Regions from separate parts of the Pantoea sp. GW821-FHT03E06 genome, predicted to be linked through region 1. Evidence: predicted binding sites of a transcription regulator. Region 1 holds the regulator's gene; each other region holds the start of a gene.
The links. Region 1 encodes PurR, which represses purine synthesis genes. Its sites were predicted from a motif close to CANGCAAACGTTTGCNTG; they were not measured.
Positions count from the first base shown of each region.

Region 2: rbsD (D-ribose pyranase) is a predicted target of PurR. The motif match lies at 2,716-2,733, and genes of this name have one in related genera.
Region 3: guaD (guanine deaminase) is a predicted target of PurR. The motif match lies at 2,897-2,914, and genes of this name have one in related genera.
Region 4: AC07WB_RS19590 (NCS2 family permease) is a predicted target of PurR. The motif match lies at 4,208-4,225, and genes of this name have one in related genera.

Region 1 covers NZ_JBWKUG010000001.1:1,791,832-1,799,374, reverse strand. Annotated here, with positions in the region: gene AC07WB_RS08390 (TetR/AcrR family transcriptional regulator) at 1-327, shown strand, start outside; gene AC07WB_RS08385 (alkene reductase) at 379-1,476, shown strand; gene gloA (lactoylglutathione lyase) at 1,577-1,984, shown strand; gene rnt (ribonuclease T) at 2,093-2,764, shown strand; gene AC07WB_RS08370 (Grx4 family monothiol glutaredoxin) at 2,800-3,135, opposite strand; gene AC07WB_RS08365 (C40 family peptidase) at 3,500-4,291, shown strand; gene cydH (cytochrome bd-I oxidase subunit CydH) at 4,352-4,441, opposite strand; gene purR (HTH-type transcriptional repressor PurR) at 4,716-5,741, shown strand; gene punR (DNA-binding transcriptional activator PunR) at 5,738-6,649, opposite strand; gene punC (purine nucleoside transporter PunC) at 6,760-7,543, shown strand, end outside.
Region 2 covers NZ_JBWKUG010000001.1:4,155,197-4,162,739, forward strand. Annotated here, with positions in the region: gene rbsC (ribose ABC transporter permease) at 1-770, opposite strand, end outside; gene rbsA (ribose ABC transporter ATP-binding protein RbsA) at 767-2,275, opposite strand; gene rbsD (D-ribose pyranase) at 2,283-2,702, opposite strand; gene AC07WB_RS19445 (YgiW/YdeI family stress tolerance OB fold protein) at 2,875-3,270, opposite strand; gene qseB (quorum sensing response regulator transcription factor QseB) at 3,451-4,113, shown strand; gene qseC (quorum sensing histidine kinase QseC) at 4,110-5,441, shown strand; gene kup (low affinity potassium transporter Kup) at 5,453-7,321, opposite strand.
Region 3 covers NZ_JBWKUG010000001.1:1,970,644-1,978,186, forward strand. Annotated here, with positions in the region: gene AC07WB_RS09190 (MDR family MFS transporter) at 1-709, shown strand, start outside; gene AC07WB_RS09195 (DUF1161 domain-containing protein) at 741-1,046, opposite strand; gene AC07WB_RS09200 (DUF1283 family protein) at 1,099-1,434, opposite strand; gene AC07WB_RS09205 (YnfA family protein) at 1,566-1,895, shown strand; gene ydfG (bifunctional NADP-dependent 3-hydroxy acid dehydrogenase/3-hydroxypropionate dehydrogenase YdfG) at 1,958-2,704, opposite strand; gene guaD (guanine deaminase) at 3,086-4,414, shown strand; gene xdhA (xanthine dehydrogenase small subunit) at 4,411-5,859, shown strand; gene xdhB (xanthine dehydrogenase molybdopterin binding subunit) at 5,849-7,543, shown strand, end outside.
Region 4 covers NZ_JBWKUG010000001.1:4,186,912-4,194,454, reverse strand. Annotated here, with positions in the region: gene mnmE (tRNA uridine-5-carboxymethylaminomethyl(34) synthesis GTPase MnmE) at 1-126, shown strand, start outside; gene AC07WB_RS19605 (malonic semialdehyde reductase) at 605-1,195, shown strand; gene AC07WB_RS19600 (flavin reductase family protein) at 1,241-1,753, opposite strand; gene AC07WB_RS19595 (4'-phosphopantetheinyl transferase family protein) at 2,048-2,794, shown strand; gene AC07WB_RS19590 (NCS2 family permease) at 2,826-4,139, opposite strand; gene yieH (6-phosphogluconate phosphatase) at 4,291-4,953, shown strand; gene AC07WB_RS19580 (MFS transporter) at 5,044-6,282, opposite strand; gene phoU (phosphate signaling complex protein PhoU) at 6,403-7,137, opposite strand; gene pstB (phosphate ABC transporter ATP-binding protein PstB) at 7,152-7,543, opposite strand, start outside.

The DNA of each region.
Region 1 (7,543 bases):
TTTCGTTATGCCGAAACGCTGTTTATCGAGCAGGGCCATATTGTGGGTTGCCTGGGCGTGAAATTGTCCGCAGAGGTGTGCGATCTCTCCGAGCCGATGCGTGATGCATTGCAGCATGGCGCTAATGCGATTATTGCCGCCTACACGCGCTGCTTAACCGAGGTAGCGGCTGAGCAGCCGTTGCCTTTTAACCAAACGCCGCAGCAGCTGGCACAGCGTTGTTACTTACTTTGGCTGGGTGCCAGCTTACAAAGCAAGATTTCCCGCGAGCCTGGCCCCATTAGCCTGGCTCTTGAAACTATCGAACAGTGGCTGATAAGTCGCTGATTTTTAAAAAACCGCAGTTACTAGACGACCGGTCTTCCCAGAGGAGTCATTATGGCGAGTAAGCAGTTGTTCTCCCCACTGAAAGTGGGCGCGATTACCGTACCAAACCGCATTTTCATGGCCCCGCTGACGCGCCTGCGCAGTATTGAACCGGGCGATATCCCCACGCCGCTGATGGCTGAATATTATCAGCAGCGTGCCAGTGCCGGTTTGATCATCACCGAAGCAACCCAGATCTCTTTCCAGGCGAAAGGCTATGCCGGTGCGCCGGGTCTGCACACTGAGCCGCAAATCGCCGCCTGGAAATTAATTAATGAAGGTATCCACGCTGCGCACGGTCACAGCGCTGTACAGCTGTGGCATACCGGCCGTATTTCTCACAACAGCGTGCAGCCAGAAGGTAAAGCGCCGGTGGCACCAACCGCGCTGGCCGCAGGCACCCGCACCTCTTTGCGTGCCGCCGATGGCAGCGTTTATCGTGAGGATACGTCGCTGCCACGCGAACTGTCGGTAGCTGAAATTCAGCAGATTGTGAAAGATTTTGGCCAGGCGGCGGCAAATGCACGCGAAGCGGACTTTGACCTGCTGGAACTGCACTCTGCACACGGTTATCTGATGCATCAGTTCCTCGCGCCAGACTCAAACCAGCGCAACGATGAATACGGCGGTTCCATCGAGAAACGTGGCCGTTTCGCACTGGAAGTGGTGGATGCGGCGATTGCCAACTGGTCGGCCGATCGCATCGGCATCCGTATTTCGCCTATCGGTGCCTTCCAAAACCTGGAAAATGGTCCGGAAGAAGAGAAAGCCGCACTGTGGTATATCGCGGAACTGGGCAAACGTGGCCTGGCGTATCTGCATCTCTCCGAGCCAGACTGGGCGGGTGGCCAGCCTTACAGCGATGCCTTCCGCGAGAAAGTGCGTGCGCTGTTCCCTGGCGTGATCATTGGCGCTGGCGCTTATACCGTTGAAAAAGCCGACGATCTGATCGCGCGCGGCCTGATTGATGCCGTGGCCTTTGGTCGCGACTTTATCGCTAACCCGGATCTGGTGGCGCGTCTGCAGCAAGATGCCCCACTCAACCCACAGCGTCCAGAAAGCTTCTACGGCGGCGGAGCAGAAGGGTATACCGATTATCCAACGCTGTAAGTAATGGCTGCCGCTGTGGATAGGCGGCAGCGTTGTTTCATCAGTGTGTATACTAAGTTGTCTTGTCATTCACTGATGACGTTTTAAAAAAGAGGATGTTATGCGTTTACTTCACACCATGTTACGCGTTGGCGATTTGCAACGTTCAATCGATTTCTACACCCGTGTGCTAGGCATGCGCGTGCTGCGCCAGAGCGAAAACACCGAGTACAAATACACCCTTGCGTTTGTTGGCTACACCGAAGAGAGTGAAGGCGCGGTGATTGAGCTTACTTACAACTGGGGCGTGGATAAATACGACCTCGGCAATGCTTACGGTCATATCGCGCTGGGCGTGGATAACGTGGCTGACACCTGCGAGCGTATCCGCAGCGCTGGCGGCAACGTGACGCGTGAAGCGGGCCCGGTAAAAGGCGGCTCCACCATTATTGCGTTTGTTGAAGATCCAGACGGTTATAAAATCGAGTTGATTGAAAACAAACATGCCGGTCACGGCCTCGGCAACTAATGTTGCTTGTCAGCCTGCTTATTTGCGGGCTGACTTCCCTCTCCTGCTGCACCCTCCTGCGATTTTTGCCATAATGCGCGCTGCCCTATTTATTGCCATGAGATCCTGATGTCTGAATCGAACGCTTTAAACGCTCTCCACCAACGCTTCCGCGGTTTTTATCCTGTAGTGATCGACGTCGAAACGGCCGGTTTTAACGCGCAAACCGATGCGCTGCTGGAAATTGCGGCCACCACGCTCAAGATGGATGAAGATGGCTGGTTGCATCGTGACGAAACGCTGCATTTCCACGTGGAACCGTTTGAAGGCGCCATTCTTAATCCAGCGGCGCTGGCGTTTACCGGTATCGATCCCACTAATCCGCTGCGCGGCGCCGTAAGTGAATACGAAGCCCTGCATGCCATTTTCAAAATGGTGCGCAAAGGCACAAAAGACAGCGGCTGCAATCGCGCCATTATCGTGGCGCATAACGCCACTTTCGATCTCAACTTCGTGATGGCAGCCGCCGAGCGTGCCAGCCTGAAGCGCAATCCCTTTCACCCTTTTGCCACTTTTGATACGGCCGCGTTAAGCGGTTTAGTGTTCGGGCAAACGGTGTTGGCGAAAGCCTGTAAAGCGGCAGGAATGGATTTTGATAGCACTCAGGCGCACTCGGCACTGTATGACACCGAGCAAACCGCAACGCTGTTCTGCGAACTGGTGAACCGCTGGAAGCGCCTTGGCGGCTGGCCGCTGGCCTTTGATGACGCGCCGAAGGAAGACGCATCGTCCGAAGAGTAAAAAGAAAAGGCCGACATCGTTGTCGGCCTTCTTCATTATTCCGCTTCTTTATACTTCTCTGCGGTTTCTTTCAGCAGGGGCTGAAGTTCGCCGCGCTGGAACATCTCAACGATAATGTCGCAGCCGCCAACCAGTTCACCATCTACCCACAATTGCGGGAAGGTTGGCCAGTTAGCGTACTTAGGCATTTCAGCGCGGATATCCGGGTTCTGCAGAATGTCCACGTAGGCGAAACGCTCACCACACGCAGAAAGCGCCTGCACGGCTTGCGCCGAGAAACCGCAGCTTGGCAGCTTTGGCGAACCTTTCATGTACAGCAGGATCGGGTTTTCTGCGATCTGACGCTGAATTTTTTCAACAGTACTCATTATTGCCTTCCTTAATGCTTCACTTCGTGTTTGTTTATTGTAGCGATTTCGCTCCCGTACTGAAAACGGGATTTTACGTTAGCGTCGGGGAATCGCCATGTTTGTTAAGTTGGGCCGCCACAAATAACATTTTCATATCATTAATAGGCATGACTAAATTAATAATTAGCAATAGTTTCGCTGCGTTAACCAGCTGAATTAGTTCATTTTTGCGACAGAATCAATCTGGTAACAGTTTAATAGAAAAAGGCCTTACCTTTTGGAAAAAAAGTGGATTAGAATTGCCTCGGCGCTGATCGTTTGATCAGATTACTCTCACTCTGCCGCAGTCTGTTTGTTTCCAGCCTGCTGAACCTATAACCGGATTATGCGTTTACTGATTACGCTTTTCATACTGGCTTTTGCCCAACTGTTCTTTAACGTGGCCTCTGCGTCTCCGCATGCGCCGGTTAATGCCAGCTCGCAAAAAGCAGAGAAAAAGAGCGCACGTGAAGACGAGCGCCGCAAACGACGTCCGGTGAAAACCACTACGAAAAAATCGCGGCTGCCTGCCGTCCAAAAACTCAAAATTAAAAAACTGGCAAAGCCAGAAATCGCACTAACTAAAACCAGCCGCAAAAAATCCCTGCTAAAACCCACGACGAAGAAATATGGTCATCAACGACAGATAAAAAAAGCCGCAGACGTCGACGTTGATGATGAAGCATTGCCGCTCACCGGCATCAAAATGAGCAAGGCGCATCGCCAGCGTTATCAAAAGGCGCGTGAAACTGCGATGACAAAATTAATGGGCCAGCTCGGCAAACCTTATCAATGGGGCGGCACCTCCCCGCATACCGGCTTCGACTGCAGCGGCCTGGTGTGGTACGCCTATAAAGATTTGGTGAAGTTCAAGTTCCCGCGCACCGCCAATGAGATGTATCACCTGCGCGATGCTGCACCAATTAAGCGTGAAATGCTGGAAAAAGGTGATTTGGTGTTCTTCCGCATCAATAATCGTGGCACTGCCGATCATGTTGGCGTGTATCTTGGTAATGGCAAATTCATTCAGTCGCCGCGTACCGGCAAAGATATTCAGATTAGCGCGTTGGGTGAGGATTACTGGCAGAAACACTATGTTGGGGCGCGTCGTATGATGACGCCGAAAACCATTCGTTAGTTGTTGCGCAACGCGCAGAAAAAAGCCGGACGCTGCATTGAGCTGCTCCGGCTTTTTTTATTAATGCATGATTGCAGTAAAGCTAAAGGCAATAATCATTAACAGAGCACCAACGGTTGTCATTAGCGCCAGCTTCAAATCCGTACTCATTACTCCTCCTTAGTCACACATTTCTTAGGGTTAAACCGATTTTCGCACAGCGATGGGCAAAAATCTCGTGTTATCCGCCCGGGCTTGCTAGAATCGCCGCCTTTCGTTGCGCAACACATTTTGTGCAGGGTGTGTTTACAGCGCGATAAAGTGATTTTGTCTGCTAAACCACACCGTTTTGCCCCTTATTTTGGGCGATAAAAGCATTAGCAGACGCAAACGTTTAACAATATACTTATCAGTAAGTTGCGATAAGCCCAGGAGTACCATTTTCATGGCAACAATTAAAGATGTGGCAAAACGCGCGGGTGTTTCGACCACCACGGTTTCGCATGTCATCAACAAAACGCGTTTCGTAGCAGAAGAGACGCGTAACGCCGTATGGGAAGCGATCAAAGCATTGCACTACTCGCCAAGCGCCGTGGCGCGTAGCCTGAAAGTCAATCACACCAAAACGTTGGGCCTGCTGGCGACCTCCAGTGAAGCGCCTTATTTTGCCGAAATTATTGAAGCGGTAGAAAATCACTGCTTCGATCGCGGCTATACGTTGATTCTGGGTAACGCGCATAACGACTTACAAAAGCAGCGCGCTTATCTCTCCATGATGGCGCAGAAGCGTGTCGATGGATTGCTCGTGATGTGTTCAGAATATCCCGATGATTTGCTGCAAATGCTTGAAGAAAATCGCAATATTCCGATGGTTGTTATGGATTGGGGTGCTTCGCGCGGCGATTTTACCGATACCGTGCAGGATAATGCATTCCAGGGTGGCTATCTCGCTGGTCGATATCTGATTGAACGTGGTCACCGCGACATTGGCGCAATTCCTGGCCAATTGGAGCGCAATACCGGCGGCGGACGTCATGCCGGTTTCCTTCAGGCGATGAATGAAGCGGGCATCACTGTGCGCCCGGAATGGATCGTTCAGGGCGACTTTGAACCGGAATCGGGTTATCAGGCGATGCAGCAAATCCTTAATCAGAAACAGCGCCCCACCGCCGTGTTCTGCGGTGGTGACATTATGGCGATGGGCGCAATTTGCGCAGCAGATGAAATGGGTTTGCGCGTGCCGCAGGATATCTCAGTGATTGGCTATGATAACGTGCGCAACGCGCGTTATTTCACGCCCGCCCTGACCACCGTGCATCAGCCTAAAGCCGAATTAGGTGAAAAAGCTTTGGAGATGCTGCTCGATCGCATCACCAGCAAGCGCGAAGAGCCACAAACCATTGAGGTTCAACCCACGCTGATTGAGCGCCGCTCCGTGGCAGACGGGCCATTCCGCGACTATCGTCGCTAGTGTGTCACTTCACTGAGCCATTCGTGGTTCAGCGTTTCGGCATCCCCGAGATAGGCTAATAGCCAATCCAGCGCCGGCGACGCGCGCTGTTCTGACCAGCTAACGCAGCAGGGGCTGTCTGGAAAGGCCTGCGGCAATTGCAGCTCCACCAACGCATGGTTATCCAGCAGCGGTCGGGCTAAATGGCCCGGCACCATCCCAACGCACAATCCTGCCTGCAAGCAGTCGAGCCCGGTTTCCCATTCTGGCACCACCAGGCGCCGCTGATTATCGAGCGTCCATGTCATGCGGCGCGGCAACGCTCGCGAGGTATCTTCCAGCACCAGCGAAGGCCATGCCCGCAGAGTTTCATCATCCAGTTCAACGCTACTGACTAAAGGATGATGAGGACTCACGACACAGCGCCAGTTAAGCGCCCCCATATCCTGAAAAGCAAAACGTCCCCCAACCGGAATTGCCTGGGTGGCGCCAATCGCGACATCAACGCGTCCATCGGCTAACGCGTCCCAGACGCCATTAAACACTTCATAACTGATGATCAACTCCATGTCCGGGAAATGGCGATAGAAGTCCTTCACTAATTGCCGCGTACGCTGCGGTTTTACAATACAGTCAATGGCGATGCTCAACTCACCGCGCCAGCCATTGGCCAGCTGCTGACACTGCCTGCGGGTGGCGAGCATTTTTTTGATAACAGATCGTCCTTCACGCACAAAATGCTCACCTGCCGGTGTCATTACCACTTCCCGATGCTGGCGCTCAAAGAGCGGTACCGCCAGCCAGGTTTCCAGTTGGCGTACGGTATAGCTGATGGCAGAAGGCACACGGTGCAACTCCTGCGCCGCGGCGCTGAAGCTGCCGGTTCGCGCTACGGCATCTACCACTTCAAGCGCGTATTCTGACCACATGAATTCACCTTCAAAAAATTTAACAGCACTGTGCAAATATTAGCGTTTCACAAAGCGTGTTGCATCCTTTTACACTCCCCCGCGTTCAACCTGCCCATAAGAGAAATAACATGTTGTCGTCTAAAGCATTTATGCCCTACCTTGCCGTGCTCAGCATGCTCGGCTTTCTTGCCACGGATATGTATTTACCCGCCTTTGGCGATATGCAACGTGATTTTGCCACTGCACCGGGCACCATCAGTGCCAGCCTGAGTCTGTTCCTTGCCGGCTTTGCTTGTGCGCAGGTCTTTTGGGGACCGCTATCAGATCGCTACGGTCGTAAACCTATTCTGCTGGCGGGCTTAGCCATCTTTGCACTTGGCTGTCTTGGTATGCTTTGGGTGACCGATGTACGCCTGATGCTGGCGTTACGTTTTGTGCAGGCGATTGGGGTATGTGCTGCAGCGGTGAGCTGGCAGGCATTGGTCGTTGATCGCTATCCAAAAGCACAGGCTCATAAAGTTTTTGCCACGATTATGCCGCTGGTCGCCTTGTCACCGGCGCTCGCTCCGCTGCTGGGAGCCTGGCTAATCAGTCACTTCCACTGGCGCAGCATCTTTATCACCCTCACGCTTGTCGCAGTGGTATTGCTGGTTGGCACGCTGCGGTTAACCTCGCCGAAACGCGAAAACGTCGCTAAGAGCACCCAGCCCGGCTGGCTAACTTTACTTAGTACGCGAGTGTATAGTGGTAACGTCTTGATTTATTCAGCCTGCTCCGCAAGTTTCTTTGCCTGGCTGACCGGTTCGCCCTTTATTCTCGCCGCCGCCGGCTTAACGCCTGCCGATATTGGGCTGAGCTATATTCCTCAAACCATCGCCTTTTTAATGGGCGGATTTGGCTGCCGCGCGCTGC
Region 2 (7,543 bases), 2.4 Mb from region 1:
TCCAGTTCATAACCGGTACCCGCCGTGGGTTGTGCGGAAGAGAGGCGTGCCACTTCGATGGTGCCTGCCAATGCCGCCAGCAGGCCGCACAGCGAATAGACGATGATTTTGACGCGGTTAACGCTGATACCGGATAAGCGTGTAGCCGCTTCGTTACCGCCCAGCGCGTAGATGTAACGTCCGAGGCGCGTGTGATGCAGCATGTACCACGCGAGTGCAAATACCACTGCCATCAGCCAAACCGGCGTTGGGATGCCCAGCGGGCGGCCAATACCGAACCAGCCGAACAGATCGGCGTTATCGTTGAAACCGGTATTGATTGGGCTGCCGTTGGTATAAACCATAGTGACGCCGCGCAGCAGCAGCATCATCACCAGCGTGGCGATAAAAGCCTGCACCTTGCCGCGTGCGACTATTACACCGGTAAGAGCGCCAATTGCCGCGCCGAGCGCCAGCGAAGCCGCTACGGCGACCAGCGCATTCACTTCTAATCCGACAATTGATGCCGCTACCGCGCCCGTCAGCGCCAGCAGCGATCCCACCGACAAATCAATGCCTGAAGTCAGAATCACCAGCGTCATCCCCACCGCCATGATGGCGTTGACCGACGTCTGCTGCAGAATGTTGAACATATTCGGCAGCGTAAAGAAATTTGGGCTCTGGCTGGCGACCACGGCGATCAGCACGATCAACGCAATCAGGGATTTCTGCTCCAGCAGCCAGGCTTTGCTGAACCAGCGGCGGCTGGCGGGTAAGGTTTGGGTGCTCATACAACTAACTCCTCGCTGTGTTGCTTACCGACTGCCGCCGCCATCAGGGATTCCTGGGTAGCCTGCTCACGGGAAAATTCGCCACTCAGATGGCCTTCATGCATTACCACGATGCGATCGCTCATGCCCAACACTTCCGGCATTTCTGACGACACCAAAATGATGCTCAGCCCTTCGGCTTTAAACTGGTTAATTAACTGATAGATCTCTTTTTTCGCCCCAACGTCGACGCCGCGTGTTGGCTCATCAAGAATCAGCACATCGGGGCGTGTCATCAGACCGCGCGCAATCGCTACTTTCTGCTGATTACCACCGGACAGCAGCCCAATCGGCTGCTCCATGGAGGGGGTTTTAACGTTGAACAGGCGGATAAAATCGCCCACCGCCAGCTGCTCATCGCTGTGCCGGAGATTGCCCGCGCCGGTACTGAAATAGCGCAGCGCGGTCAGCGACATGTTCTCTTTCACCGACATGCCGAGCACCAGGCCATCGCGCTTGCGGTCTTCGGAGATATAGACGATGCCGTTCGCTAAGCCATCCTGCGGTGAGCGGGTCACGATCTCACGTCCATTCAGCGTGACTTTGCCTTTGCTGCGTGGCAGCGCGCCGTACAGCACTTTCATCAGTTCAGTGCGGCCCGCGCCCATCAGGCCAGACACGCCAAGGATTTCCCCTTTACGCAGCGTAAAGCTGACGTTATCAACGCCCGGCCCGCTCAGGTTTTCGACTTTTAAACGGATCTCGCCGGGTTGTTGATCAATGCGTGGATATTGATCTTCCAGTTTGCGCCCCACCATCATCTCGATCAGGCTCTCTTCGCTGAGATCGCTGACCGCGCGCTCGGCAATAAACTGCCCGTCACGGAACACGGTGACGTCATCGCAAATCTCAAAGATCTCTTTCATGCGGTGCGAGATATAGACAATGCCGCAGCCCTGCGCTTTTAGTTCGTTGATCACGCGGAACAGCGACAGCGTTTCGGTATCGGTGAGCGCATCGGTCGGTTCATCCATAATGATGACTTTTGACTCGAAGCTAAGCACTTTCGCGATCTCAACCATCTGCTGATCGCCAATCGACAAATCGCCCACCAGCTTGTGGCTGCTGAAGCGCAGATTAAGGCGTTGTAACAGTCCATCCGCCGCGGCATACATCTTTTTCCATTCGATGCGGCCAAAGCGGTTAACAAATTCACGACCAAGGAAAATATTTTCGGCGACGGTCAGCTGCGGAATCAGGTTCAGTTCCTGATGGATAATACCAATGCCCGCTTCCTGCGAAGCTTTCGGGCCCGAGAACGCCACATCCTTACCCAGCCACTGCATGGAGCCGGCGTCCATGCTGTAAATGCCGGTCAGCACTTTCATCATGGTAGATTTACCGGCACCGTTTTCGCCCACCAGCGCCATCACGCGGCCAGGATAGACGGCAAGCGAGGCGCCATTCAGCGCTTTCACGCCCGGAAAAGATTTTTCAATCCCTTTGAGTTGCAATAACGGTTGCATAACGGCCTCAGAAGGTCACGCCAGCGCTCAGGATGACATTCGCATACGGAGAACACTCTCCGCTGCGAATGACCGCCTGACTGCGCTGTGTCTGTTGTTTGAATTGTTCATGGCTGGTGTAACGGATGGTGATGACATTCCCCTGGTGCCGTTGCAAGGCTTCGAGCACGGCGAGCAGTGCGCTGTGGAGCGGCGGATTATGCTGTTTAATCTCCTCCGCCATCAGGGCGCTTTCGACCTGCATCTCCTGCGTGATAACGTCGACCACCTGTAAAAATTCGGGCGTACCCGGCGTTAATGCCAGATCGATGCGCTGTGGACCGGCCGGAATCGGCAAGCCTGCATCTGCAATCGTCAGCGTATCGGTGTGCCCCAGGCGGGCAATCACATGAGAGACTTCAGCGTTTAACAAGCGACCTTTTTTCATTTCTTCCACTCCACAGCGAAACGTTTCGCTGATCGGGAGTGTATAAAATGCGCGCGGCAACTCAATGACGACATTACGGAAATGTGATCGCCATCGAAACGTTTCGCTTGTGCCAGCGGGAATTTGAGTTTGGTGGGATGGCGGAGCCGCTTACGCGGCACCGGGGAGGAAATTATGGCAGTTTACGTACCTGTTTCACGTCCAGTTCGATCGCGTTGAAATCCTTATCCAGTTCACCGGTCAGCTCCACCTGATCCTTCGGTGTGATGGTCAAACCGTTCCAGCGTTTATGATCGATTTCGACCTTCATGGTGCCAGTAGCATCGCGGAACTGATAATCCTCATCACCAATTTGCTTCTCCAGCGTACCGCGTACGGTAATCCAGCTATCGTCTTTCATCTCTTCGGCCTGTTTCACCGTGACGATGCTAGTGTTATCGGCTTTGAAACCACCAGACTTGACCTGTGCCGTTGGTGCAGTGGGATCCACAAAACCCCCTTGCTGCGCAGCAAGAACCGGCGTAGCAGCCAGCGCGACAATCGCGAATAAAGCAGCAGATTTTTTCATTTCTCACCTCGTTTCCATGAATGTGTTGGTTTACATGCGCTATTTCACCATAAGGTTCTTAACAGGATCTTAAGAGAACGCTTTGCGCGTACATTCCTGAAAAATAGCCTATTTGCCGCGATTTTCGCTGTACAAGAAAGAATGTGCTTCGTATAACTCCGCTTAACAGAAGGAGAAGTTATGCGCATTTTATTGATAGAAGATGACGCCCTGATTGGCGACGGTTTGAAGGTTGGCCTCACCAAACTCGGCTTCAGCGTGGACTGGTTTGTCTCGGGGGAAAGCGGATTTCAGGCCCTAACCGCCGCGCCCTGGGATGCAGTAGTGCTGGATCTGTCGCTGCCGGAACGCGATGGTTTAGATATCCTGCGTCAATGGCGCCAGCAAGGACACGATGTGCCGGTGCTGATCCTCACGGCGCGCGATGCGCTCGATCAGCGCGTGCAAGGATTGCAGCTCGGCGCCGACGATTACCTGTGCAAGCCGTTTGCGCTAACAGAAGTAGCCGCACGTTTGCAGGCGCTGATCCGTCGTCGTCATGGACAGCTGCAGCCAGAGCTTAAACACGGCAAGGTTACCCTGGCACCCGACAGCCACAGCGTAATGTGCGATGGCGAAGCCGTCAGCCTGAAGAGTCGGGAACTGGCGCTGTTGGAGCTCTTTCTGCGTAATCCTGGCCGCGTGCTAACGCGCAGCCAGCTGGAAGAAAAACTGTATAGCTGGGATGAAGATGTCTCCAGCAATGCGGTGGAAGTCCATATTCATCATCTGCGTAAAAAACTCGGCAGCCAGTTTATTCGTACCGTGCATGGCGTGGGCTATACGCTGGGAGCGGTGGAATGAGTCTGTTCCTGCGCCTCGCCATCGGCTTTGTCGTGCTGATCCTCTTGTGCGGCGGACTTGCCGGCCTCAGCGCCTGGCAGCAAACCCGCGATACGGTGAACGAGCTGTTTGATACGCAGCAAATGCTGTTCGCAAAGCGCCTGATCGCGCTCGATCCCACCTCGCGGCAAGACGTTACGCTGCCAAAAACCAAATCTATCCTGCGTCATCATCGGGGCGATCAGGATGATGATGCACTGGCATTTGCCATTTACAGCGCCGAGGGCAAGCCGCTGTTGAACGATGGCGAAAACGGTCGCGATTTGCAGTTTGATCATCAGCGCGATGGTTTTGTCGATGGCCACCTGCGCGACGATAAAGACAGCTGGCGCTTAGTGTGGCTTACCTCTGCCGATAAACGCTATCGCGTGGTGGTGGGTCAGGAGTGGGAATATCGCGATGATATGACGCGCGATTTGGCACTCAGCAGCTTGTTACCCTGGCTGATCGCCATGCCTTTTATGCTGCTGTTTTTGCTGGCGCTGGTGTGGTTTGAGCTGCGTCCATTGAAACGCCTTACCGCATCGCTGCATCAGCGTGCGCCGGATGATGCTAAACCGCTGCCGGACGCGCGCCTGCCCAAAGAGGTGAAACCGCTGGTGGTAGCGCTCAACGGTTTGTTTAACCGCATGGCACAGCTGGTACAACGCGAACGCCGCTTTACCTCCGATGCCGCCCATGAGCTGCGTAGCCCGCTGGCGGCGCTGCGCGTACAGAGCGAAGTGATTCAGCTGGCCGATGATGATGAAACGATGCGCAAACGCGCCATTCAGCAGCTGGATAGCGGCATCGTGCGCGCCACGCGCTTGGTGGATCAGCTACTGACGCTTTCACGCGTCGAGGCTGACGATCTGCGCAGCGAATTTCAACCGGTCGCGCTGGCGCCGCTGCTGCAAAATCTGCTGGCGGAGCATTTCCCGCAGGCGGAACAGCAGCATACCGATTTAGTATTTACTCACCACGCCGAACCGGTGATGAACGGTCATCCGCTGTTGCTGAATTTAATGGTGCGTAATCTGCTGGATAACGCGCTGCGCTACTCACCTTCGGGCAGCAGCATCAATGTGCAGCTTAATGCGCGCGCCATTACCGTTGACGATAACGGACCAGGCGTCAGCGAAGAACAACTGGCGAGGCTGGGTGAACGCTTCTGGCGACCGCCGGGACAGACACAAACCGGCAGTGGATTGGGGCTTTCCATTGTGAAGAATATTGCCCAGCTGCACGGCATTCGATTGCAGTTCAGCCAGCGCGCCAGCGGAGGATTGCGCGTCACCTTAAGCTGGTGACGCGCAGAGCGTTAAATCTCGACCTGGGTTCCCAGTTCAATCACGCGGTTCGGTGGGATTTCAAACTGATCTGGCGCGCGCAGCGCATTACGTTGCAGCGCGAGGAACAGCTTGCCACGCAGGCGCAGATACCACGGACGATCGCCGATTATCAGCGATTCATGCGACATGAAGAACGAGGTTTCCATCATGCGGCAATTCAGCCCTTCAAGGCCGCAGCGGTGGAAAATCTCCTCCACGTTCGGCGTTTCACGCCAGCCGTAGCTGGCCACTACGCGCCAGAAAGTGGGCGACAGCTGCTCAATCGTCACTCGACGTACGTTGTGCACGTAAGGTGCATCTTCAGTGCGCAGCGTCAGCAGCACCACGCGCTCATGCAGCACTTTGTTGTGTTTGAGATTATGTAGCATGGCAAATGGAATCACATTGAGCGCACGCGACATGTATACCGCAGTACCTGGCACGCGCACCGGCGGCGATTTCTCCAGTGAAGCAATCATCGCTTCCAGAGAGTTACCGTGCTCATGCATACGACGCAGCAGGCGGAAACGCTCGCTTTTCCAGGTGGTCATAATGATGAACATCATCAGCGCCAGCGTCAGCGGCAGCCAGCCGCCGGAGAACACTTTGATCAAGTTGGCGGAGAACAGCGACACATCGATGCACAACATGGCAATCAGAATCAGCACTACCAGATAGCGGTTCCAGTGCCAGTTTTGAATCGCCACGGTAGAGCAAAGAATCGCGGTCAGCACCATGGTGCCCGTTACCGCAATGCCGTACGCCGCGGCCAAATTGCTGGAGTGCTCGAAGCCGACAATCACAATTACCACCGAGAAGTAGAGCAGCCAGTTGATCACCGGAATATAAATCTGCCCGGACTCTTCCTCAGAGGTGTGCACAATGCGCATTGGCGGCAGGTAGCCGAGACGCACCGCCTGACGGGTTAACGAGAACACGCCGGAAATCACCGCCTGCGAGGCGATCACCGTGGCTAAGGTCGCCAGAATCAACATCGGGATCAGCATCCAGTCCGGCGCGAGCAGGAAGAACGGGTTTTTGATCGCTTCCGGATGTTTGAGCAGCAGCGCCCCCTGGCCAAAGTAGTTCAGCACCAGCGATGGCAGCACCACGATGAACCAGGCAAGACGAATCGGGAATTTACCGAAGTGGCCCATATCGGCATACAGCGCTTCCACGCCGGTAATTGCCAGCACCACCGCGCCAAGCGCGAAGAAGGAAACGGTTTTGTATTCGATAAAGAAGTGCAGCGCCCAGTAGGGATTCATCGCGTGCAGCACGTCCGGGTTGCTGATGATGCTGCGCGCGCCCAATACCGCCAGAACCAGGAACCACAGCAGCATTACCGGTGCGAACAGCTTACCGACAATGCCGGTGCCGTGCTTCTGGATAACAAACAGCAGGGTCAAAACGGCGATCGCCAGGGGCACGATATAGGCATCCAGACTTGGGGCCGCAATTTCCAGCCCCTCAATTGCAGAAAGCACCGAAACGGCTGGTGTAATCACCACTTCGCCGTAGAAGAAGCTGCCGCCAATCAGTCCCATGATCACCAGAATCGCCGTTGCTCTGGCGCCAGTATTGCGTCCGGCCAGCGACATTAGCGTCAAAATTCCGCCTTCTCCGGCGTTATCTGCACGCATCACGTAGCTGATGTACTTGAGTGATACCACCAGAATCAGCAGCCAGAAGATCAGCGAAAGAAAGCCAAAAACCGCTTCACGTTCAACGCCAAAACCAAACTGGCCAGAGAGACATTCACGCAATGTATAGAGCGGGCTGGTACCGATATCGCCATACACCACGCCAATAGCCGCCAGCGTGACTGCACCAAGGGACTGTTTCTTATCCGAGCTCATAAGTTGTCTTTTGTTGGAGCCGGAGGCACTTGCCTACCGCTCAAGCCATCAAAAAGCGCACAGTATGCACATATTCCCAAAAAAACCTACTCTTACAAAGTGTCACCATCGCGTCGGTGACGCGGTTTTTCGCCGAAAATCCGGCTAAAAAACCGTTGGAAGCGGCGAGTTCTCTCGCATCAACCTTCTGAAACAAAAAAGCTGACGGCTATCAACGCATTC
Region 3 (7,543 bases), 180 kb from region 1:
GCCCCTTTTCCCGCTCGAAATTTGGCGCAGTCGCCTCATCGTCGCGGGTAACGTGGGCAACCTGATCATAGGTGCCACCATGATGGGCATTAGCGCATTTTTACCCACGTGGATTCAGGGCATCACCGGCGGCACGCCGCTGCAGGCGGGCAGCGCATTAGCAATGATGTCGATTGGTTGGCCGCTGGCGAGTACCTTGAGCGGCCGATTGATGTTGGTGACGTCGTATCGATTTACCGCACAAATGGGTGCACTGCTGCTGATTGCGGGCAGCGCGTTACTGTTACTGCTGCGCAGTGATAGCTCCATTATGCAGGCCGGTTTTACCGCGTTTGTAATGGGGACCGGCATGGGAATGACCACCACGACCTTTTTGGTATCGGTACAGAACCACGCGCATTATGACATTCGCGGCATTTGCACCGCGTCGATCATGTTTAGCCGCATGATAGGGTCGGCCATTGGTACCGCTTTGATGGGGGCGGTGCTCAATCTCAATCTGTCACTGCGTTTGCCGCAGGCAGAGGATCCGATGCAGAAAATCATGTCGCCCGAAAGCCGTCAGGCGCTGCCAGAGGCGACGTTGCATGCCTGGACTGGGCAAATTGCCACCTCATTACACTGGGTGTTTGTCGTGTCGCTGTTGATTGCGCTGTTGACGTTGGGAGTGGCATGGCTGATGCCGCGCCAGCGGCCGGAAGCGGAGTAAAAGCAGGGCGGCCAGGATGCCGCCCGAAAGATTATTGCGCTGAGCTATCCTGAGAACTGCCTGCGCTGTCTGGCACGCTGCTGTCAGCATCATGGCCATTTTTCTTGTAAACAATCTTCTGTGTGTCATTTTCACAATGACCAACCACCTGACCACCAGCCTGATCGGCTTGATCGGCTTGATCGTTGGGGACAATATCAAGCGTGAAGTCCGCTTCAGCGACGCCGTTATTGATAATTTTTTTGCTGATATCCGCTTTAACACTTTCACACGATGCCTGTGCTAACACCGGAAGAGCCAGCATGGCCATCAGCAGAACTGCATTACGTTTTTTCATCATTCACTCCTTTGGTAAGAATTCCTTTGCAAACTATAGCAGCGATAACGCATTAGGGCGCAACGGGGCGTCCGGTACGACGATCAAGGCAACGCAGCGTGTTAGGTTCCCAATAGGCGTTAACGTTGTAACTTTTCTCGCACGAATCACGCGTATCAAAGGCTTTATCCGCTTTGTCGAACTCTTTCTCAACGCGGGTATTGACCTTGTTACGCAGATTTTTTGTGTCGTTCCACTGCTCTTTGCTTTGACGCGCTGCTTCATTGCTGGACGCACTGTTGCCATTTTCAATAATCAGGCGATCGGTATTTGCAGAAGCCAGCGGCGCGGCCAGTAATGCGCTGGAGGTCAGCACGGTTACCAGCAGGGTGGAATACAGTTTTTTCATCTTCATTTCCTTCAGTTTAACACCAGCACAGCCGGGATCATGGCTGTAACAACCATGGACGCTAGTATATCATCGCTGCTTCTTTGCTCACCAGCGGTGAGCTATTTGTTTAGGTTAGAGAGAGATTTTCAATGCTGGTGAAAACCACGTTGCTGTTTTTCATTACAGCGATTGCGGAAATTGTCGGGTGCTTCCTGCCGTGGCTCTGGTTAAAGAAGGGCATGACGGCCTGGCTATTGCTGCCAGCGGCGGCGAGTCTGGCGCTGTTCGTTTGGTTATTGACGCTGCATCCAGCGGCAAGCGGACGCGTCTATGCGGCCTATGGCGGCGTGTATGTGTTGACCGCGCTAATCTGGCTGCGTGTGGTAGATGGCGTGAAACTGAGTACCTGGGATTGGGTCGGCGCGCTGGTGGCGTTTAGCGGTATGCTGATTATTGTGGCCGGTTGGGGACGCGCTTAATTTGGTAGGGTCGCCATTTATGGCGACCTGGTGCGCATGAATGCGCACCCAACAAAATCACATTAACCTTTATGCACCTTCAAACCTGCGGTGGTTTGCGTTACGGGCATAATCTCCAGCGTATTAATGTTGACGTGTTTTGGCAGCGTGGTCACCCAATAGACCGCTTCAGTAACATCTTCCGCCGTTAGAGCGGTGGTGCCTTCATATACCTGTTCCGCTTTGCCATCATCGCCTTTAAAGCGCACGTTAGAAAACTCGGTGCCGCCAACCAAACCTGGCTCAATATCGGTTACGCGCAGCGCGGTGCCGTGCAGATCGGTACGCAGATTCAGGCTGAACTGACGCACGAACGCTTTGGTCGCGCCATAAACGTTACCGCCTAAATAGGGCCAGCTGCCGGCAATCGAACCGATATTCACAATATGCCCCACGTTGCGCTCAACCATCGCTGGCAGCACCGCGCGCGTCATATACACCAAGCCTTTGTTGTTGGTGTCGATCATATTTTCCCAGTCTTCAATATTGGCTTTATGCGCCGGTTCAACGCCCAGCGCCAGGCCGGCATTGTTCACCAGCACATCAATATCGCGCCATTCGGCGGGCAGGGCAGCAATCACTTCGTCGATGGCGGCACGATTGCGCACGTCCAGCTGCACGGTATACAGATTGTCGCCCAGCTCCTCTTTCAACTCTTTTAAGCGCTCAGCGCGACGTCCGCTGGCGATCACCTTGTGACCTGTAGCAATGAAGCGGCGGGTGATACTTTGACCAAAACCAGCAGTTGCGCCAGTAACAAAAATAATCATCTCACTGTTCCTTAAACGATTTCAGGTTATCAGCCACACCTTAGCATTAACCTTCAACCCATGCTCATGAAAACCAAAGGCAAGCTGTTGCAGGATTTTGCCTGCACGTTGAGAGTGCAATCGCGCACCACAAAGACGCATGTCATCGAGCTTGGTACGCGCTCAATGAAGCAAAACTCAGCGCAGTGATAAATAGCAACCGTTTGCCAACATAAGCAATCGGTTGCGCATACGATTGCAGTGCCAGCTTGACACAAAAACCAGTCGAATCAACCTATTATATTGAATTTAAACAGTATTTTTTGTTCTTTGCGTTGGCATGCGCTTTGCAAACTATCTTTAAGCCATTACCTGCACATAAAAAAGCACCAAGGAACCGTTATGCCTTACGCATCCGAAACGCTGCTGCGCGCCAGCTTCTTTGATATCACCGCTCTGGCCGCGCAGCCGGACGACATCGCCGCCAACGCACGCTATCTCGAAGATGGCTTATTAACGCTGCGCGACGGCAAAGTGGTCAGCCTCGAAAGCTGGCAGATCGCGGAAGGGCGCGTCAATCCAGCCGAGGTTACCGATCTGCGCGGCAAACTGATTGTGCCGGGCTTTATCGATACCCATATTCATTACCCGCAAACTGAGATGATTGGTGCCTTCGGCGAGCAGTTACTCGAATGGCTGAATCACTACACCTTCCCGGCGGAAAGCCAATATCACTGTCCCGATCACTCAGCAAAAATGTCGGCGTTCTTCCTGCAACAGCTGTTATCAAACGGCACCACCACCGCGCTGGTGTTTGGCACCGTGCACAAACAGTCGGTGGATGCACTATTTAGCGCGGCGCATCAATTGGATATGCGGCTGATTGCCGGCAAAGTGATGATGGATCGCAATGCGCCGGAATACCTGACTGAAACGCCCGAACAGAGCTACCAGCACACGCGAGAACTGATTGAACGCTGGCATCAACGTGGTCGCCTGAGCTACGCGCTCACGCCGCGCTTCGCGCCGACATCCTCACCGGAACTGCTGGACAAAGTGCGTCAGCTGCGCGAAGCGTATCCAGACGTGTGGATGCACACGCACCTGAGTGAAAACCAGCAGGAAATCGCCTGGGTAAAAGCCCTGTTCCCTGAGCGTGACGGATATCTCGACGTCTACCATCATCACCACCTCACCGGCAAACGCAGCGTGTTCGCCCACTGTTTGCATCTGGAAGATAAAGAGTGGCAATGCCTGCACGACACCGATTCATCGATTGCGTTCTGCCCGACCTCAAACCTGTTTCTCGGCAGCGGCCTGTTCAATATCAAACGCTGCTGGCAGCAGGGCGTGCGCATGGGCATCGGCACCGATGTCGGCGCCGGCACCACCTTTAACCTGCTGCAAACGTTGGGCGAAGCGTATAAGGTCGGCCAGTTACAGCAGTACAAACTGAGCGCCTGCGAAGCGTTCTATCATGCCACCCTGGGCGGCGCGCACGCGCTCGATCTGGATGACGTCATCGGCAACTTTAATCCCGGTAAAGAGGCCGATTTCGTGGTGCTCGATCCGGCGGTTTCGCCGCTGCAGAAGCTGCGCCATGCCAATAGCAAAGATATCTGGGAGCGCCTGTTTGTGCTGATGACGCTGGGCGATGACCGCAACATCGCGCAGACCTGGGTGAGCGGCAAACCGGTATGGCAGCGTGAAAGTGAGGAGCAAATCGCATGATTCAGTTTTTACTCAACAATCGTTTAGTGACCGAACACGCGCTGGATCCCAACCTCACCGTGCTCAACTACCTGCGCGGCCAGCAGCAGCGACGCGGCACCAAAGAGGGCTGCGCCTCAGGGGATTGCGGTGCCTGCACCGTCACGCTCGGTAAGGTCGTCGATGGCCAGATGCACTATCAGGCGGTCAACAGCTGCCTGACACTGGTCAGCAGCCTGCAGGGTAAGCAACTGATCACCGTGGAAGATCTTAAACAGGGCAGCGAACTGCACAGCGTGCAGCAAGCGATGGTGGATTGCCACGGATCGCAGTGCGGTTACTGCACGCCGGGCTTTGTGATGTCGCTGTTCACCCTGCAAAAAAACAGTGGCGGCTGGAATCGTCATCAGGCGGAACAGGCATTAGCGGGCAATCTCTGCCGCTGCACCGGTTATCGTCCGATCATGGAGGCCGCGCAGCAGGCATGTGAACACGCACATGCGGATGCGGATGCGTTCACCGCCAACGCCGCCTCGCTGGTGCAGCGTTTACAGGCGCTCAGCAACGATGACGTGCAGATTATTGAAGCCGATGGCAGCCGCTGTTATCTGCCGAAAACCGTGGCGCAGCTCGCCGATCTTTATCAGCAGCATCCCGAGGCACGTTTAGTGGCGGGCGGCACCGATCTGACACTGCAGATCACCCAGCAATATCAACGCCTGCCGCTGTTAATTGCGCTGGAGCAGGTTAACGAGCTGAAGGTTTGCCACGAGGATCATGACCATATTTATCTCGGTGCCGCCGCGTCCTTGCAGCAGTGCTACCAGTTTCTGGCGCAGCACATCCCGGCGTTTAGCCGCATGCTGGAGCGTTTTGCCTCGCTGCAAATCCGCAATCAGGGCACGCTGGGCGGCAACATTGGCAATGCATCACCAATTGGCGATTGTGCGCCAATGCTGCTGGCGTTGAACGCGCAGCTGGTTTTGCAGCAGGGCGAACGGCAGCGAAAAGTTCCGCTCGATCAATTCTTTACCGCATATCGCCAAACGGTAATGCAGCCGGGTGAGTTCATTCACAGTATTACTATTGCCAAAGTGACGGTGTCACCCAACTTTGCCGCATGGAAAGTGGCGAAACGACTGGATGATGATATTTCCGCGGTGTTCGCCGCCATCAATCTGCACATCAGTAATGATGTGATTGTGGAAGCGCGTATCGCCTTTGGCGGCATGGCGGCAACACCGAAACGCGCGCTGGCAGCGGAAACAGCGCTGCTTGGCCAGCCGTTGAATCTCACCAGCATCGAAAAAGCCTGTACCGCGCTGAGCGTGGATTTCCAGCCGCTGAGCGACTTCCGCGCCAGCGCTGATTATCGCCTGCAGGTGGCACGCAATCTGCTGCGCCGCTATTACGCGCAAGCGTCTGGCGAGCTGACCATTACCGAGGTGTCGCGCTATGTCTCATAACCGCCCGGAACTGAATGAAACCCTGCTGAAAACGCAGTTCGCCACCGGCATGCAAACTGGCGTGGGGCGCAGCAACAAACATGAAAGTGCCGAGAAGCACGTCTCCGGTGAAGCGCTGTATATTGACGATAAGCCGGATTTACCGGGATTACTGCATCTCTGTCCGCGCCTCAGCGAGCACGCGCACGCGCGCATCCTCAAGCTGGATGTGCAACCCTGTTACGCGGTGCCGGGCGTGGTCAGCGTATTGACCTGGCGCGATGTGCCGGGTCTCAACGATGTTGGGCCGCTGGAGCCGGGCGATCCGCTGCTGGCGCAGGACAAAATCGAATACTTCGGCCAAATTGTGATTGCCGTCGCGGCCGACTCACCGGAAGCGGCGCGTGCCGGCGCTGCGGCAGCGGTCATTGAATATGAAGCACTTCCGGCGGTACTCGACGTGCGTGAAGCACTGGAACAGCGCTTCTTTGTGCAGCAGCCACATGTTCATCAGCGCGGTGATGCGGAAGCCGCGCTGGCGCGCGCGCCTCGGCGAATCAAGGGCGAGTTTCATATCGGCGGCCAGGAGCACTTCTATCTGGAAACCCAGACGGCGCTGGTGATTCCTGGCGAAGACGACAGCCTGCAGGTGTTCTCCTCCACGCAAAACCCCACCGAAGTGCAAAAACTGGTGGCGGAAGTGATGGGCATCACCATGAACAAAGTCACCATCGATATGCGCCGCATGGGCGGTGGCTTTGGTGGCAAAGAGACGCAGGCGGCAGGCGTGGCCTGTTTATGTGCTATCGCCGCACGGCAATTGCGTAAACCGGTGAAGATGCGTCTGGCGCGGCGCGACGATATGCAAATCACCGGCAAACGCCACCCGTTTTTTGTACGTTACGACGTCGGCGTTGATGACGATGGGCGCTTCTGCGGCGTGAAAATTGATTTGGCCGGCAACTGCGGCTATTCGCTCGATCTCAGCGGATCGATTGTCGATCGCGCGATGTTTCACGCCGATAACGCCTATTACCTGGGCGATGCGCTGATCACCGGCTATCGCTGCCGCACTCACACCGCGTCTAACACTGCTTATCGCGGCTTCGGCGGCCCGCAGGGCATGGTGGCGATTGAGCAGATCATGGATCACATCGCGCGGGAAATGGGACTGGACCCGCTTGAGCTGCGCAAACGCAACTATTACGGCAAAACCGATCGCAACATCACCCATTATTACCAGCAGGTGGAAGACAATCTGCTGGATGAGATGACCGCCCAGCTCGAAATCAGCAGCGAATATGCGGCACGTCGCCGTGAAATAAGCGCCTTTAACGCCAGCAACCGTTTGATGAAACGTGGGCTGGCGCTGACGCCGGTGAAATTTGGCATCTCCTTTACCTCCAGCTTCCTTAATCAGGCGGGCGCGCTGATTTTGATCTACACCGATGGCACGGTGCAGCTCAATCATGGTGGTACCGAAATGGGTCAGGGGTTAAACACCAAAGTGGCGCAGATTGTGGCGGAAGTGCTGCAAATTGATATCAGCCAGATTCAGGTCACCGCCACCGATACCGGTAAAGTGCCGAATACCTCGCCAACTGCTGCCTCAAGCGGCGCCGATCTCAACGGCAAAGCGGCGCAGAATGCCGCGCAAATCCTGCGCGATCGCATGACCGAGATGCTGTGTCAGCAGCATCAATGT
Region 4 (7,543 bases), 2.4 Mb from region 1:
TGGGCGGGTGAATTACTGGCGGAAGAGCTTCGTTTAGCGCAACAGGCGCTGAGCGAGATCACTGGCGAATTCACCTCCGACGATCTGCTGGGACGAATCTTCTCAAGCTTCTGTATTGGGAAGTAATATCTGTTACGTAGTCGCCATAAATGGCGACCCTACATCGAATGAGCGCGGTTTTCGTAGGGTGCGCATTCGTGCGCACCTGATGTCTGTTACGTAGTCGCCATAAATGGCGACCCTACAACAAATGAGCGCGGTTTTCGTAGGGTGCGCATTCGTGCGCACCTGATGTCTGTTACGTAGTCGCCATAAATGGCGACCCTGCATCGAATGAGCGCGGTTTTCGTAGGGTGCGCATTCGTGCGCACCTGATGTCTGTTACGTAGTCGCTATAAATGGCGACCCTACATCGTATGAGCGCGGTTTTCGTAGGGTGCGCATTCATGCGCACCTGGATCCCAGTAGACATGCGTCTTTGTTATTTGGCTCCCCTTTCGCTTTGCAGTATAACGATCACTGCCCGGCGAAAAGGCCCTGCCGGGAACATCGACTATTCATGCAAAATATTGGGCGCTCGTTGCGGCCTGAACAGGAGAGAAACATGAGTACAACGCTCGACAGCGTGGCGCTGAATGCGCTGTTTAATGAAGCCCGCACCCACAGCTACTGGCAGGACAAACCGATTTCTCAAGAGGTGCTGAAGCAGCTCTACAATCTGACCGCGCTGGGCCCAACTTCTGCTAACTGCTCGCCAGGCCGTTTTGTGTTTGTGACGTCTCAGGAAGGGAAAGAGAAGCTGAAACCGGCACTTTCGTCCGGTAATGTCGACAAAACCATGGCGGCGCCGGTGACGGTGATCGTGGCGTGGGACCCAGAATTCTACGAAGCGCTGCCGAAGCTGTTCCCGCACGGCGATGCGCGCAGCTGGTTCACCAGCAGCCCGGATCTGGCGAAAGAGACCGCGTTCCGTAACAGCAGCTTGCAAGCGGGTTACTTGATTCTGGCGGCGCGTTCGCTGGGGTTGGATGCAGGCCCAATGTCCGGTTTCGATCCGTCCAAAGTGAATGAGGCGTTCTTCAGCGAGAATAAATGGCAGGTGAACTTGCTGATCAATCTGGGCTATGGCGAAGCCAGCAAACTGCATCCGCGTTTGCCGCGTCTAAGCTTTGATGAAGCCAGCAAATTTGCCTGATTCGATAGCGAAAAGGCGTCACTTACGACGCCTTTTCCTGTGCAGTTAGCCCAGTGAATGGAAACCGCTATTGAAGTAGATCATTGGCTCTGACGCTTCGCCAGGCAGCGCAATGCCAACAATACGTGCCAGCAGCACGCTATGCGTATTCCACTCCACCACTTTCTCCAGCTGGCAATCAAAGCTCACCAGCGCATCCGCCAATACTGGCGCGCCGGTATTCAGCGTCTGCCAGGCGCCGTTTTGAAAACGCTCTTCACGACGCGATGATTGGCTGAACTGAGCGCATAAATCGTCATGCTGCTCACGCAGTACGTTAACGGCAAAATGACCGGCCTTGATAAACGCATCATGACTGGATGCGCTGCGATTCACGCACACCAGCAAGCTCGGTGGCTCAGCCGCCAGCGAACTCACCGACGTGGCAATTAGCCCCAGCTTTTCGCCCTGAAATTCGGTGGTAACCAGAGAAACGCCTGCGGTTAAGCGGCGCATGCCGTGACGAAACTCATCAAGAGAGATCGATTCCTGGCGAGAAGAAATAGCGGTAACTGACATAAAAAACTCCGACGTGCATGATTCAGCGATGTGCACGATTGGCCTGAGGGTGAATAGTTAGCGCACTTCGATGTGCCTTTTTACTGCCCAAATCCTACACCACATCGCGCCAATCGGCACCCGATCAGACATGAATGTGCAAAAGCGTTCTATGCAAAGTGACAAAATGGGATTGCCGTGCGGCTTCAGCCTTATCTGAAATATCGCCTATTCCACCTTAAGGCGGATGCAAACCCATGAGAAAATTCTTACAATAGCACTGATGATTATTCGACCATTTTCACGGAGCGACAGATGGCTAGTCATTTTGTTCGTTGGATCGGTCATCCGCCCTTTTCTTCAGAGAATATGCGGGTGCCACAGGAAGTGATTCATAGCGCCCAACGCTTCGCTGACAAGCGCCGCGGACGCTTTCTCGCCGCGCGCGAACTGCTGGGGCAGCTGATGCTGCGCGTTTATGGTATTCGTGAATTACCTGCATTAATTACCACCAGCAGTGGTCGTCCCCGTTTTGCCGATGCGAATCTGCCCGATTTTAGTATTTCCTATGCTGGCAACACTATCGGCGTGCTGCTGGCCGAAGAAGGCGGTCGTGCCGGACTGGACATGGAGATTGTGCGTGCGCACAGTCGCCAAACTCAGGATATGCTGACGCAGGATCTCTCCTCTGGCGAGAAAGCCTGGATCAACGCGCAGCAGGATTTTATGGAAGCGCTGACGCAAATCTGGACGCTGCGGCAAAGCATTCTCAAACTCACTGGCGAAACGAATAGCGGTATTGATTCACTGCGTTTGCATCCCGCAGCCGGACGACTGCGTTCCACCGTGTTTCCCGATATTCAGGCGGTATGTGATGCTGAACCGACGCTGGTATGGTCGTGTGCACTGTCGCCAGGCACAGAACGTTTACGGCTGTGGGAAATTGATGGCGCGCAGCAGTGGCAAGCGCTGCGCGACGTCGAGATGAGCAAACCCAATATGGGGCCGCGCACCTTACGCCTGACCAGTTTGGTCGCGCCGCAGGAGATAGGACATCCCTGACAAAAAAGGCCGCTTAAGCGGCCTTTTTCACTTAGTGAGCGTCAATGAAGACGATTTTCAGCACAAACAGCAGCGCCACCACCACCACGCATGGACTGATTTCACGCCAGCGACCCGTTCCCAACTTCATCACGCAGTACGAGATAAAGCCCAGCGCAATACCTTCGGTGATCGAGAAGCTAAATGGCATCATCGCCGCGGTGACAAACGCCGGAACCGCTTCAGTGAGATCGTCCCACTGTACGCGGGAAAGCGACGCCGTCATTAACACGCCAACATAAATCAGCGCGCCCGCCGCCGCATAGGATGGCACCATCGCTGCCAGCGGTGACAGGAACATCACCAGCAGGAACAGAATCCCGGTAATCACCGCCATCAAGCCGGTACGCCCGCCGATCGCCACGCCGGACGAGCTTTCAATGTAAGCGGTAACTGAAGAGGTCCCCACCAGCGAACCGGTCACAGAGCTGATGCTATCAACGTACAGCGCCTGCTTCATGCGCGGGAACGTGCCTTTCTCGTCGGTCAGTCCGGCTTTATCGGTCACGCCAATCAGCGTGCCGGAAGAGTCGAACAGATTCACCAACATAAAGGAGAAGATCACGCCGGCCATGCCGATGTTGAATGCACCTTTGATATCCACCTGACCAACCACCGAAGTGATGGCGGGCGGAGCGGCGAACACACCGCTGAATTTTACGTCGCCAATGATCAGGCCCAGTGCGGTAGTCACCACGATCGAGACCAGCACCGCCGCATGGATATTACGTGAGGCCAGAATAGCGATGATGAAGAACCCAAGCGCGCCCAGCAGTACGCTGTGCGACGTCAGGTTGCCAACGGCCACGATGGTATCGGCGTTAGGCACGATGATGCCGGCATTTTTCAGCCCCATCATGGCGATAAACAGGCCGATACCGGCGGTAATCCCCACGCGCAGGCTCAGCGGAATGTTGGCAATCATCCAGTAGCGCACGCGCAGCAGCGTGAGGATCAGCAGGCCCAAGGCTCCCCAGAAGATCGCGCCCATGCCAACCTGCCATGAGTAGCCCATCGCGCCCACCACCACGAAGGCGAAAAAGGCGTTCAAGCCCATCGCCGGTGCCAGCGCTACCGGCAGATTCGCCACCAGCCCCATTAAGATGCTGCCGAACGCGGCAATTAAGCAGGTGGTGACAAACACGGCTTGAGTATCCATGCCTGCCACACCCAGAATTTGCGGGTTAACGAAGACGATGTAGACCATCGTCAGGAAAGTGGTGCAACCGGCAATCACTTCTGTACGCACGGTTGTGCCGTGTTCCTGCAGCTTGAAGATGCGCTGCAAAAGACCCTGGTTATTCATTTCACTGTTCCGATAAAAAATTAATCGCCGCGTATCGTATAGAGTTTAGCGTGGCAAAACACTGATTTTTCGCAACCGGTTGCTCAGGGTCGCTTTCTGCGCTCAGTGCGCTAGAGTGTCAGCTTATTGTTTAACAAAAGGATGATGCGCGATGTCGGTGGAATGTATTTTTTTTGATTGCGACGGCACGCTGGTCGACAGCGAAGTAATCTGTACGCAATCTTACGTCAACACCTTTGCCCGCTACGGTATTGAGCTCTCACTGCAACAGATGTTTGAGCAGTATAAAGGGGTGAAGCTCTACGACATCATCCGTGACGTCGCGGCAGAACATCAGGTTGAGTTACCGCTCGAAGAGGTGGAAACCGCCTATCGCGCCGAGGTGGCGCGGCTGTTCGATCTCGATTTAAAGCCGATTGCCGGTGCCAAAGCGCTGGTGGAGCGCGTAAAAGTGCCAATGTGCGTGGTTTCAAACGGCACGGTGAAGAAGATGCAACACTCCCTGGGATTAACCGGCATGCTGCCCTATCTGGATGGCAAGCTATACAGCGGCTATGACATCAACCACTGGAAGCCCGATCCCGAGCTGATGTATCACGCCGCCGAGCAGATGCAGGTGCCGATTGAGAAGTGCATTCTGGTAGATGATTCAGAGGCGGGCGCACGTGCGGGAATCGCCGCCGGGATTCCAGTGTTTTACTACTGCGCTGACGCACATAATCCAGAATTAGATCATCCGCTGGTGACGCGCTTTGATGATATGGCGCAGCTGCCGGAGTTGTGGCGCGCACGCGGCTGGGATTTGGTGGGATAGGTGCGGTGTTCAGCCAGGTCGGCATCAATGCCGACCCTACGTTCGTGCACCATTCAATGGTAGGGTCGCCATTCATGGCGACCACAAAAATCAGCCAATCGCCCCCAGCGAATCTTCGTTGCTCTGCTTTTTCGGCAGCAGGAACAGCGTGGCGGCGATATCCAGCAAATAAATCAGCGCCAGTAGGGTGATTGCGGCGGTGAAGGAGATGTTGGTGGCCAGTAATCCAATCACCAGCGGACCAAACCCGCCCACGCCACGCCCAAGGTTAAACAACACGTTCTGCGCCGTAGCACGCGCCTGCGGCGGGAAGGTATCAGAAATCAGCGCGCCGTAGCCGCCAATCATACCGTTGACAAACATCCCCATCAGCGCGCCAGTAAACAGCATTACCGTTGGATCACGCAGCTGTGCATACACCACCACCATCACCACCGCTCCGAACTGGTACAGCAGGAAGATTTTCCAGCGTGCGAAGCGATCGGCCAGCACGCCGAACAGCCAGATGCCAAATGTCATGCCGACTACCGTTACCGCCGTCCACAAGCCGGATTTTGTCAGGCTGAAGCCAAAGTTAGACGACAGATAGCTCGGCATCCAGATCATCAAACCGTAGTAACCGAAATTCTGCACCGAACAGAGAATAAGAATTCCCAGACTGGCTTTGCTGGTATTGCTATCGGCGAACAGCAGTTTAAGCCGCGCGGTAAACGACAGCTGCGGGGTTTTCTCAACGTGACGGGTAAATTCTTCCGGCTCACCCATGCTGCGGCGAATCACAAATGAGACCAGCGCGGGCAGTAAACCAACGAGGAACATGCCGCGCCAGCCAATGACACTCAGCAAAGGCGGCGTAATAAAGGCCGCCAGCAGCACACCCAGCTGCCAGCCAATGCCGACCCACGCCGAGGCGCGGTTGCGCTTCTCTTTTGGCCAGGCTTCCGCAATCAGCGCCATCCCGATGCCGAACTCACCGCCTAATCCCACGCCCGCCAGGGTGCGGTACGCCAGCAAATCCCAGTAGCCCTGCGCGACAGCGCACAGTCCGGTAAACACCGAGAACACCAAAATAGTGACGGTGAGAATACGGATGCGGCCATAGCGATCGCTGAGATGGCCAAACACGATGCCGCCAATCACCGCACCAATCAGCGTCCATGTCACCAGAGAACCCGCCTGAGACGGATCGAGCGCCAGCGAAACGCTGATGGCGGGCAGCATAAAGCCGAGGATCAGAAGGTCAAATCCGTCCATGGCGTAGCCGCTAATGGCAGCCACCATGGCTTTCGCCGGTGTAATAGCGCGTTTTTTTTGTATTGGGGAGGACATGCAGCAGCACCTTGCAGAAAAAAGTGTGCCAAGTATAAAAGAGAGGGCAACGCGGAGACCAGGCAGAAATCAAGAAAGCGGCCCGTTAGTCACAGTGGCAACGGGCCGCCAAAGTCTCAATCAAGAGGGTTTATTGCTACCGTCATCGCCCGACAGCAGTTCATCCAGCTTGTCGCCGCCCACATGGCGGAAATCCTGACCTTTTACGAAATAGAAGATAATTTCACAAATATTCTGGCAGCGGTCGCCGATACGCTCGATGGCGCGCGCGCAGAACATCGCGGTCAATACGCTGGGAATGGTGCGTGGATCCTCCATCATGTAGGTCATCAGCTGACGCACGATGCCTTCATACTCTTTATCCACCTTCTTATCTTCGCGGTAGATTTTGATGGCTTCGTTGAGATCCATGCGCGCAAACGCATCCAGCACGTCATGCAGCATCTGCACGGTGTGATGCCCCAGCGCTTCAAGGCTAACCAGCAGCGGCAGATGCTGTTGACCAAACTTCTCCAGCGCGGTGCGGCTGATTTTCTCCGCCACGTCACCAATGCGTTCCAGCTCTGAAATGGTCTTGATGATCGCCATCACCAGACGCAAATCGCTGGCGGTAGGCTGACGTTTGGCGATGATGCGCACGCAGGCTTCATCAATCTCCACTTCCATCATGTTGACCTTCTGGTCGCCGTCAATCACGTGACGCGCCAGCTCGCCATCCTGGTTATGCATCGCGGTAATGGCATCGGTAAGCTGCTTCTCTACCATGCCCCCCATGATCATCACCTGAGTGCGAATGTGCTCAAGCTCCGCATTAAACTGACCGGAGATGTGTTTGTTCAGATTTAAATTATCCATGTGCGTCTCCTGAATCAGCCGTAGCGACCGGTGATGTAATCTTCGGTTTGCTTCTGTGCGGGCTTAGTGAACAACGTATCGGTATCGCTGAACTCAATCAGCTCACCCAGATACATGAAAGCGGTGTGATCAGAACAACGTGCGGCCTGCTGCATGTTATGCGTCACGATTACCACCGTGTAATCCTGCTTCAGCTCGGTGATCAGCTCTTCGATACGACCGGTTGAGATCGGATCCAGCGCGGAACATGGCTCATCCAGCAACAAAACTTCCGGGCGAATGGCGATGCCACGCGCGATGCACAGACGCTGCTGCTGACCGCCGGAAAGACTGTAACCGCTCTGATGCAGCTTGTCTTTGGTTTCATTCCACAGCGCGGCTTTGGTTAGCGCCCACTGCACGCGCT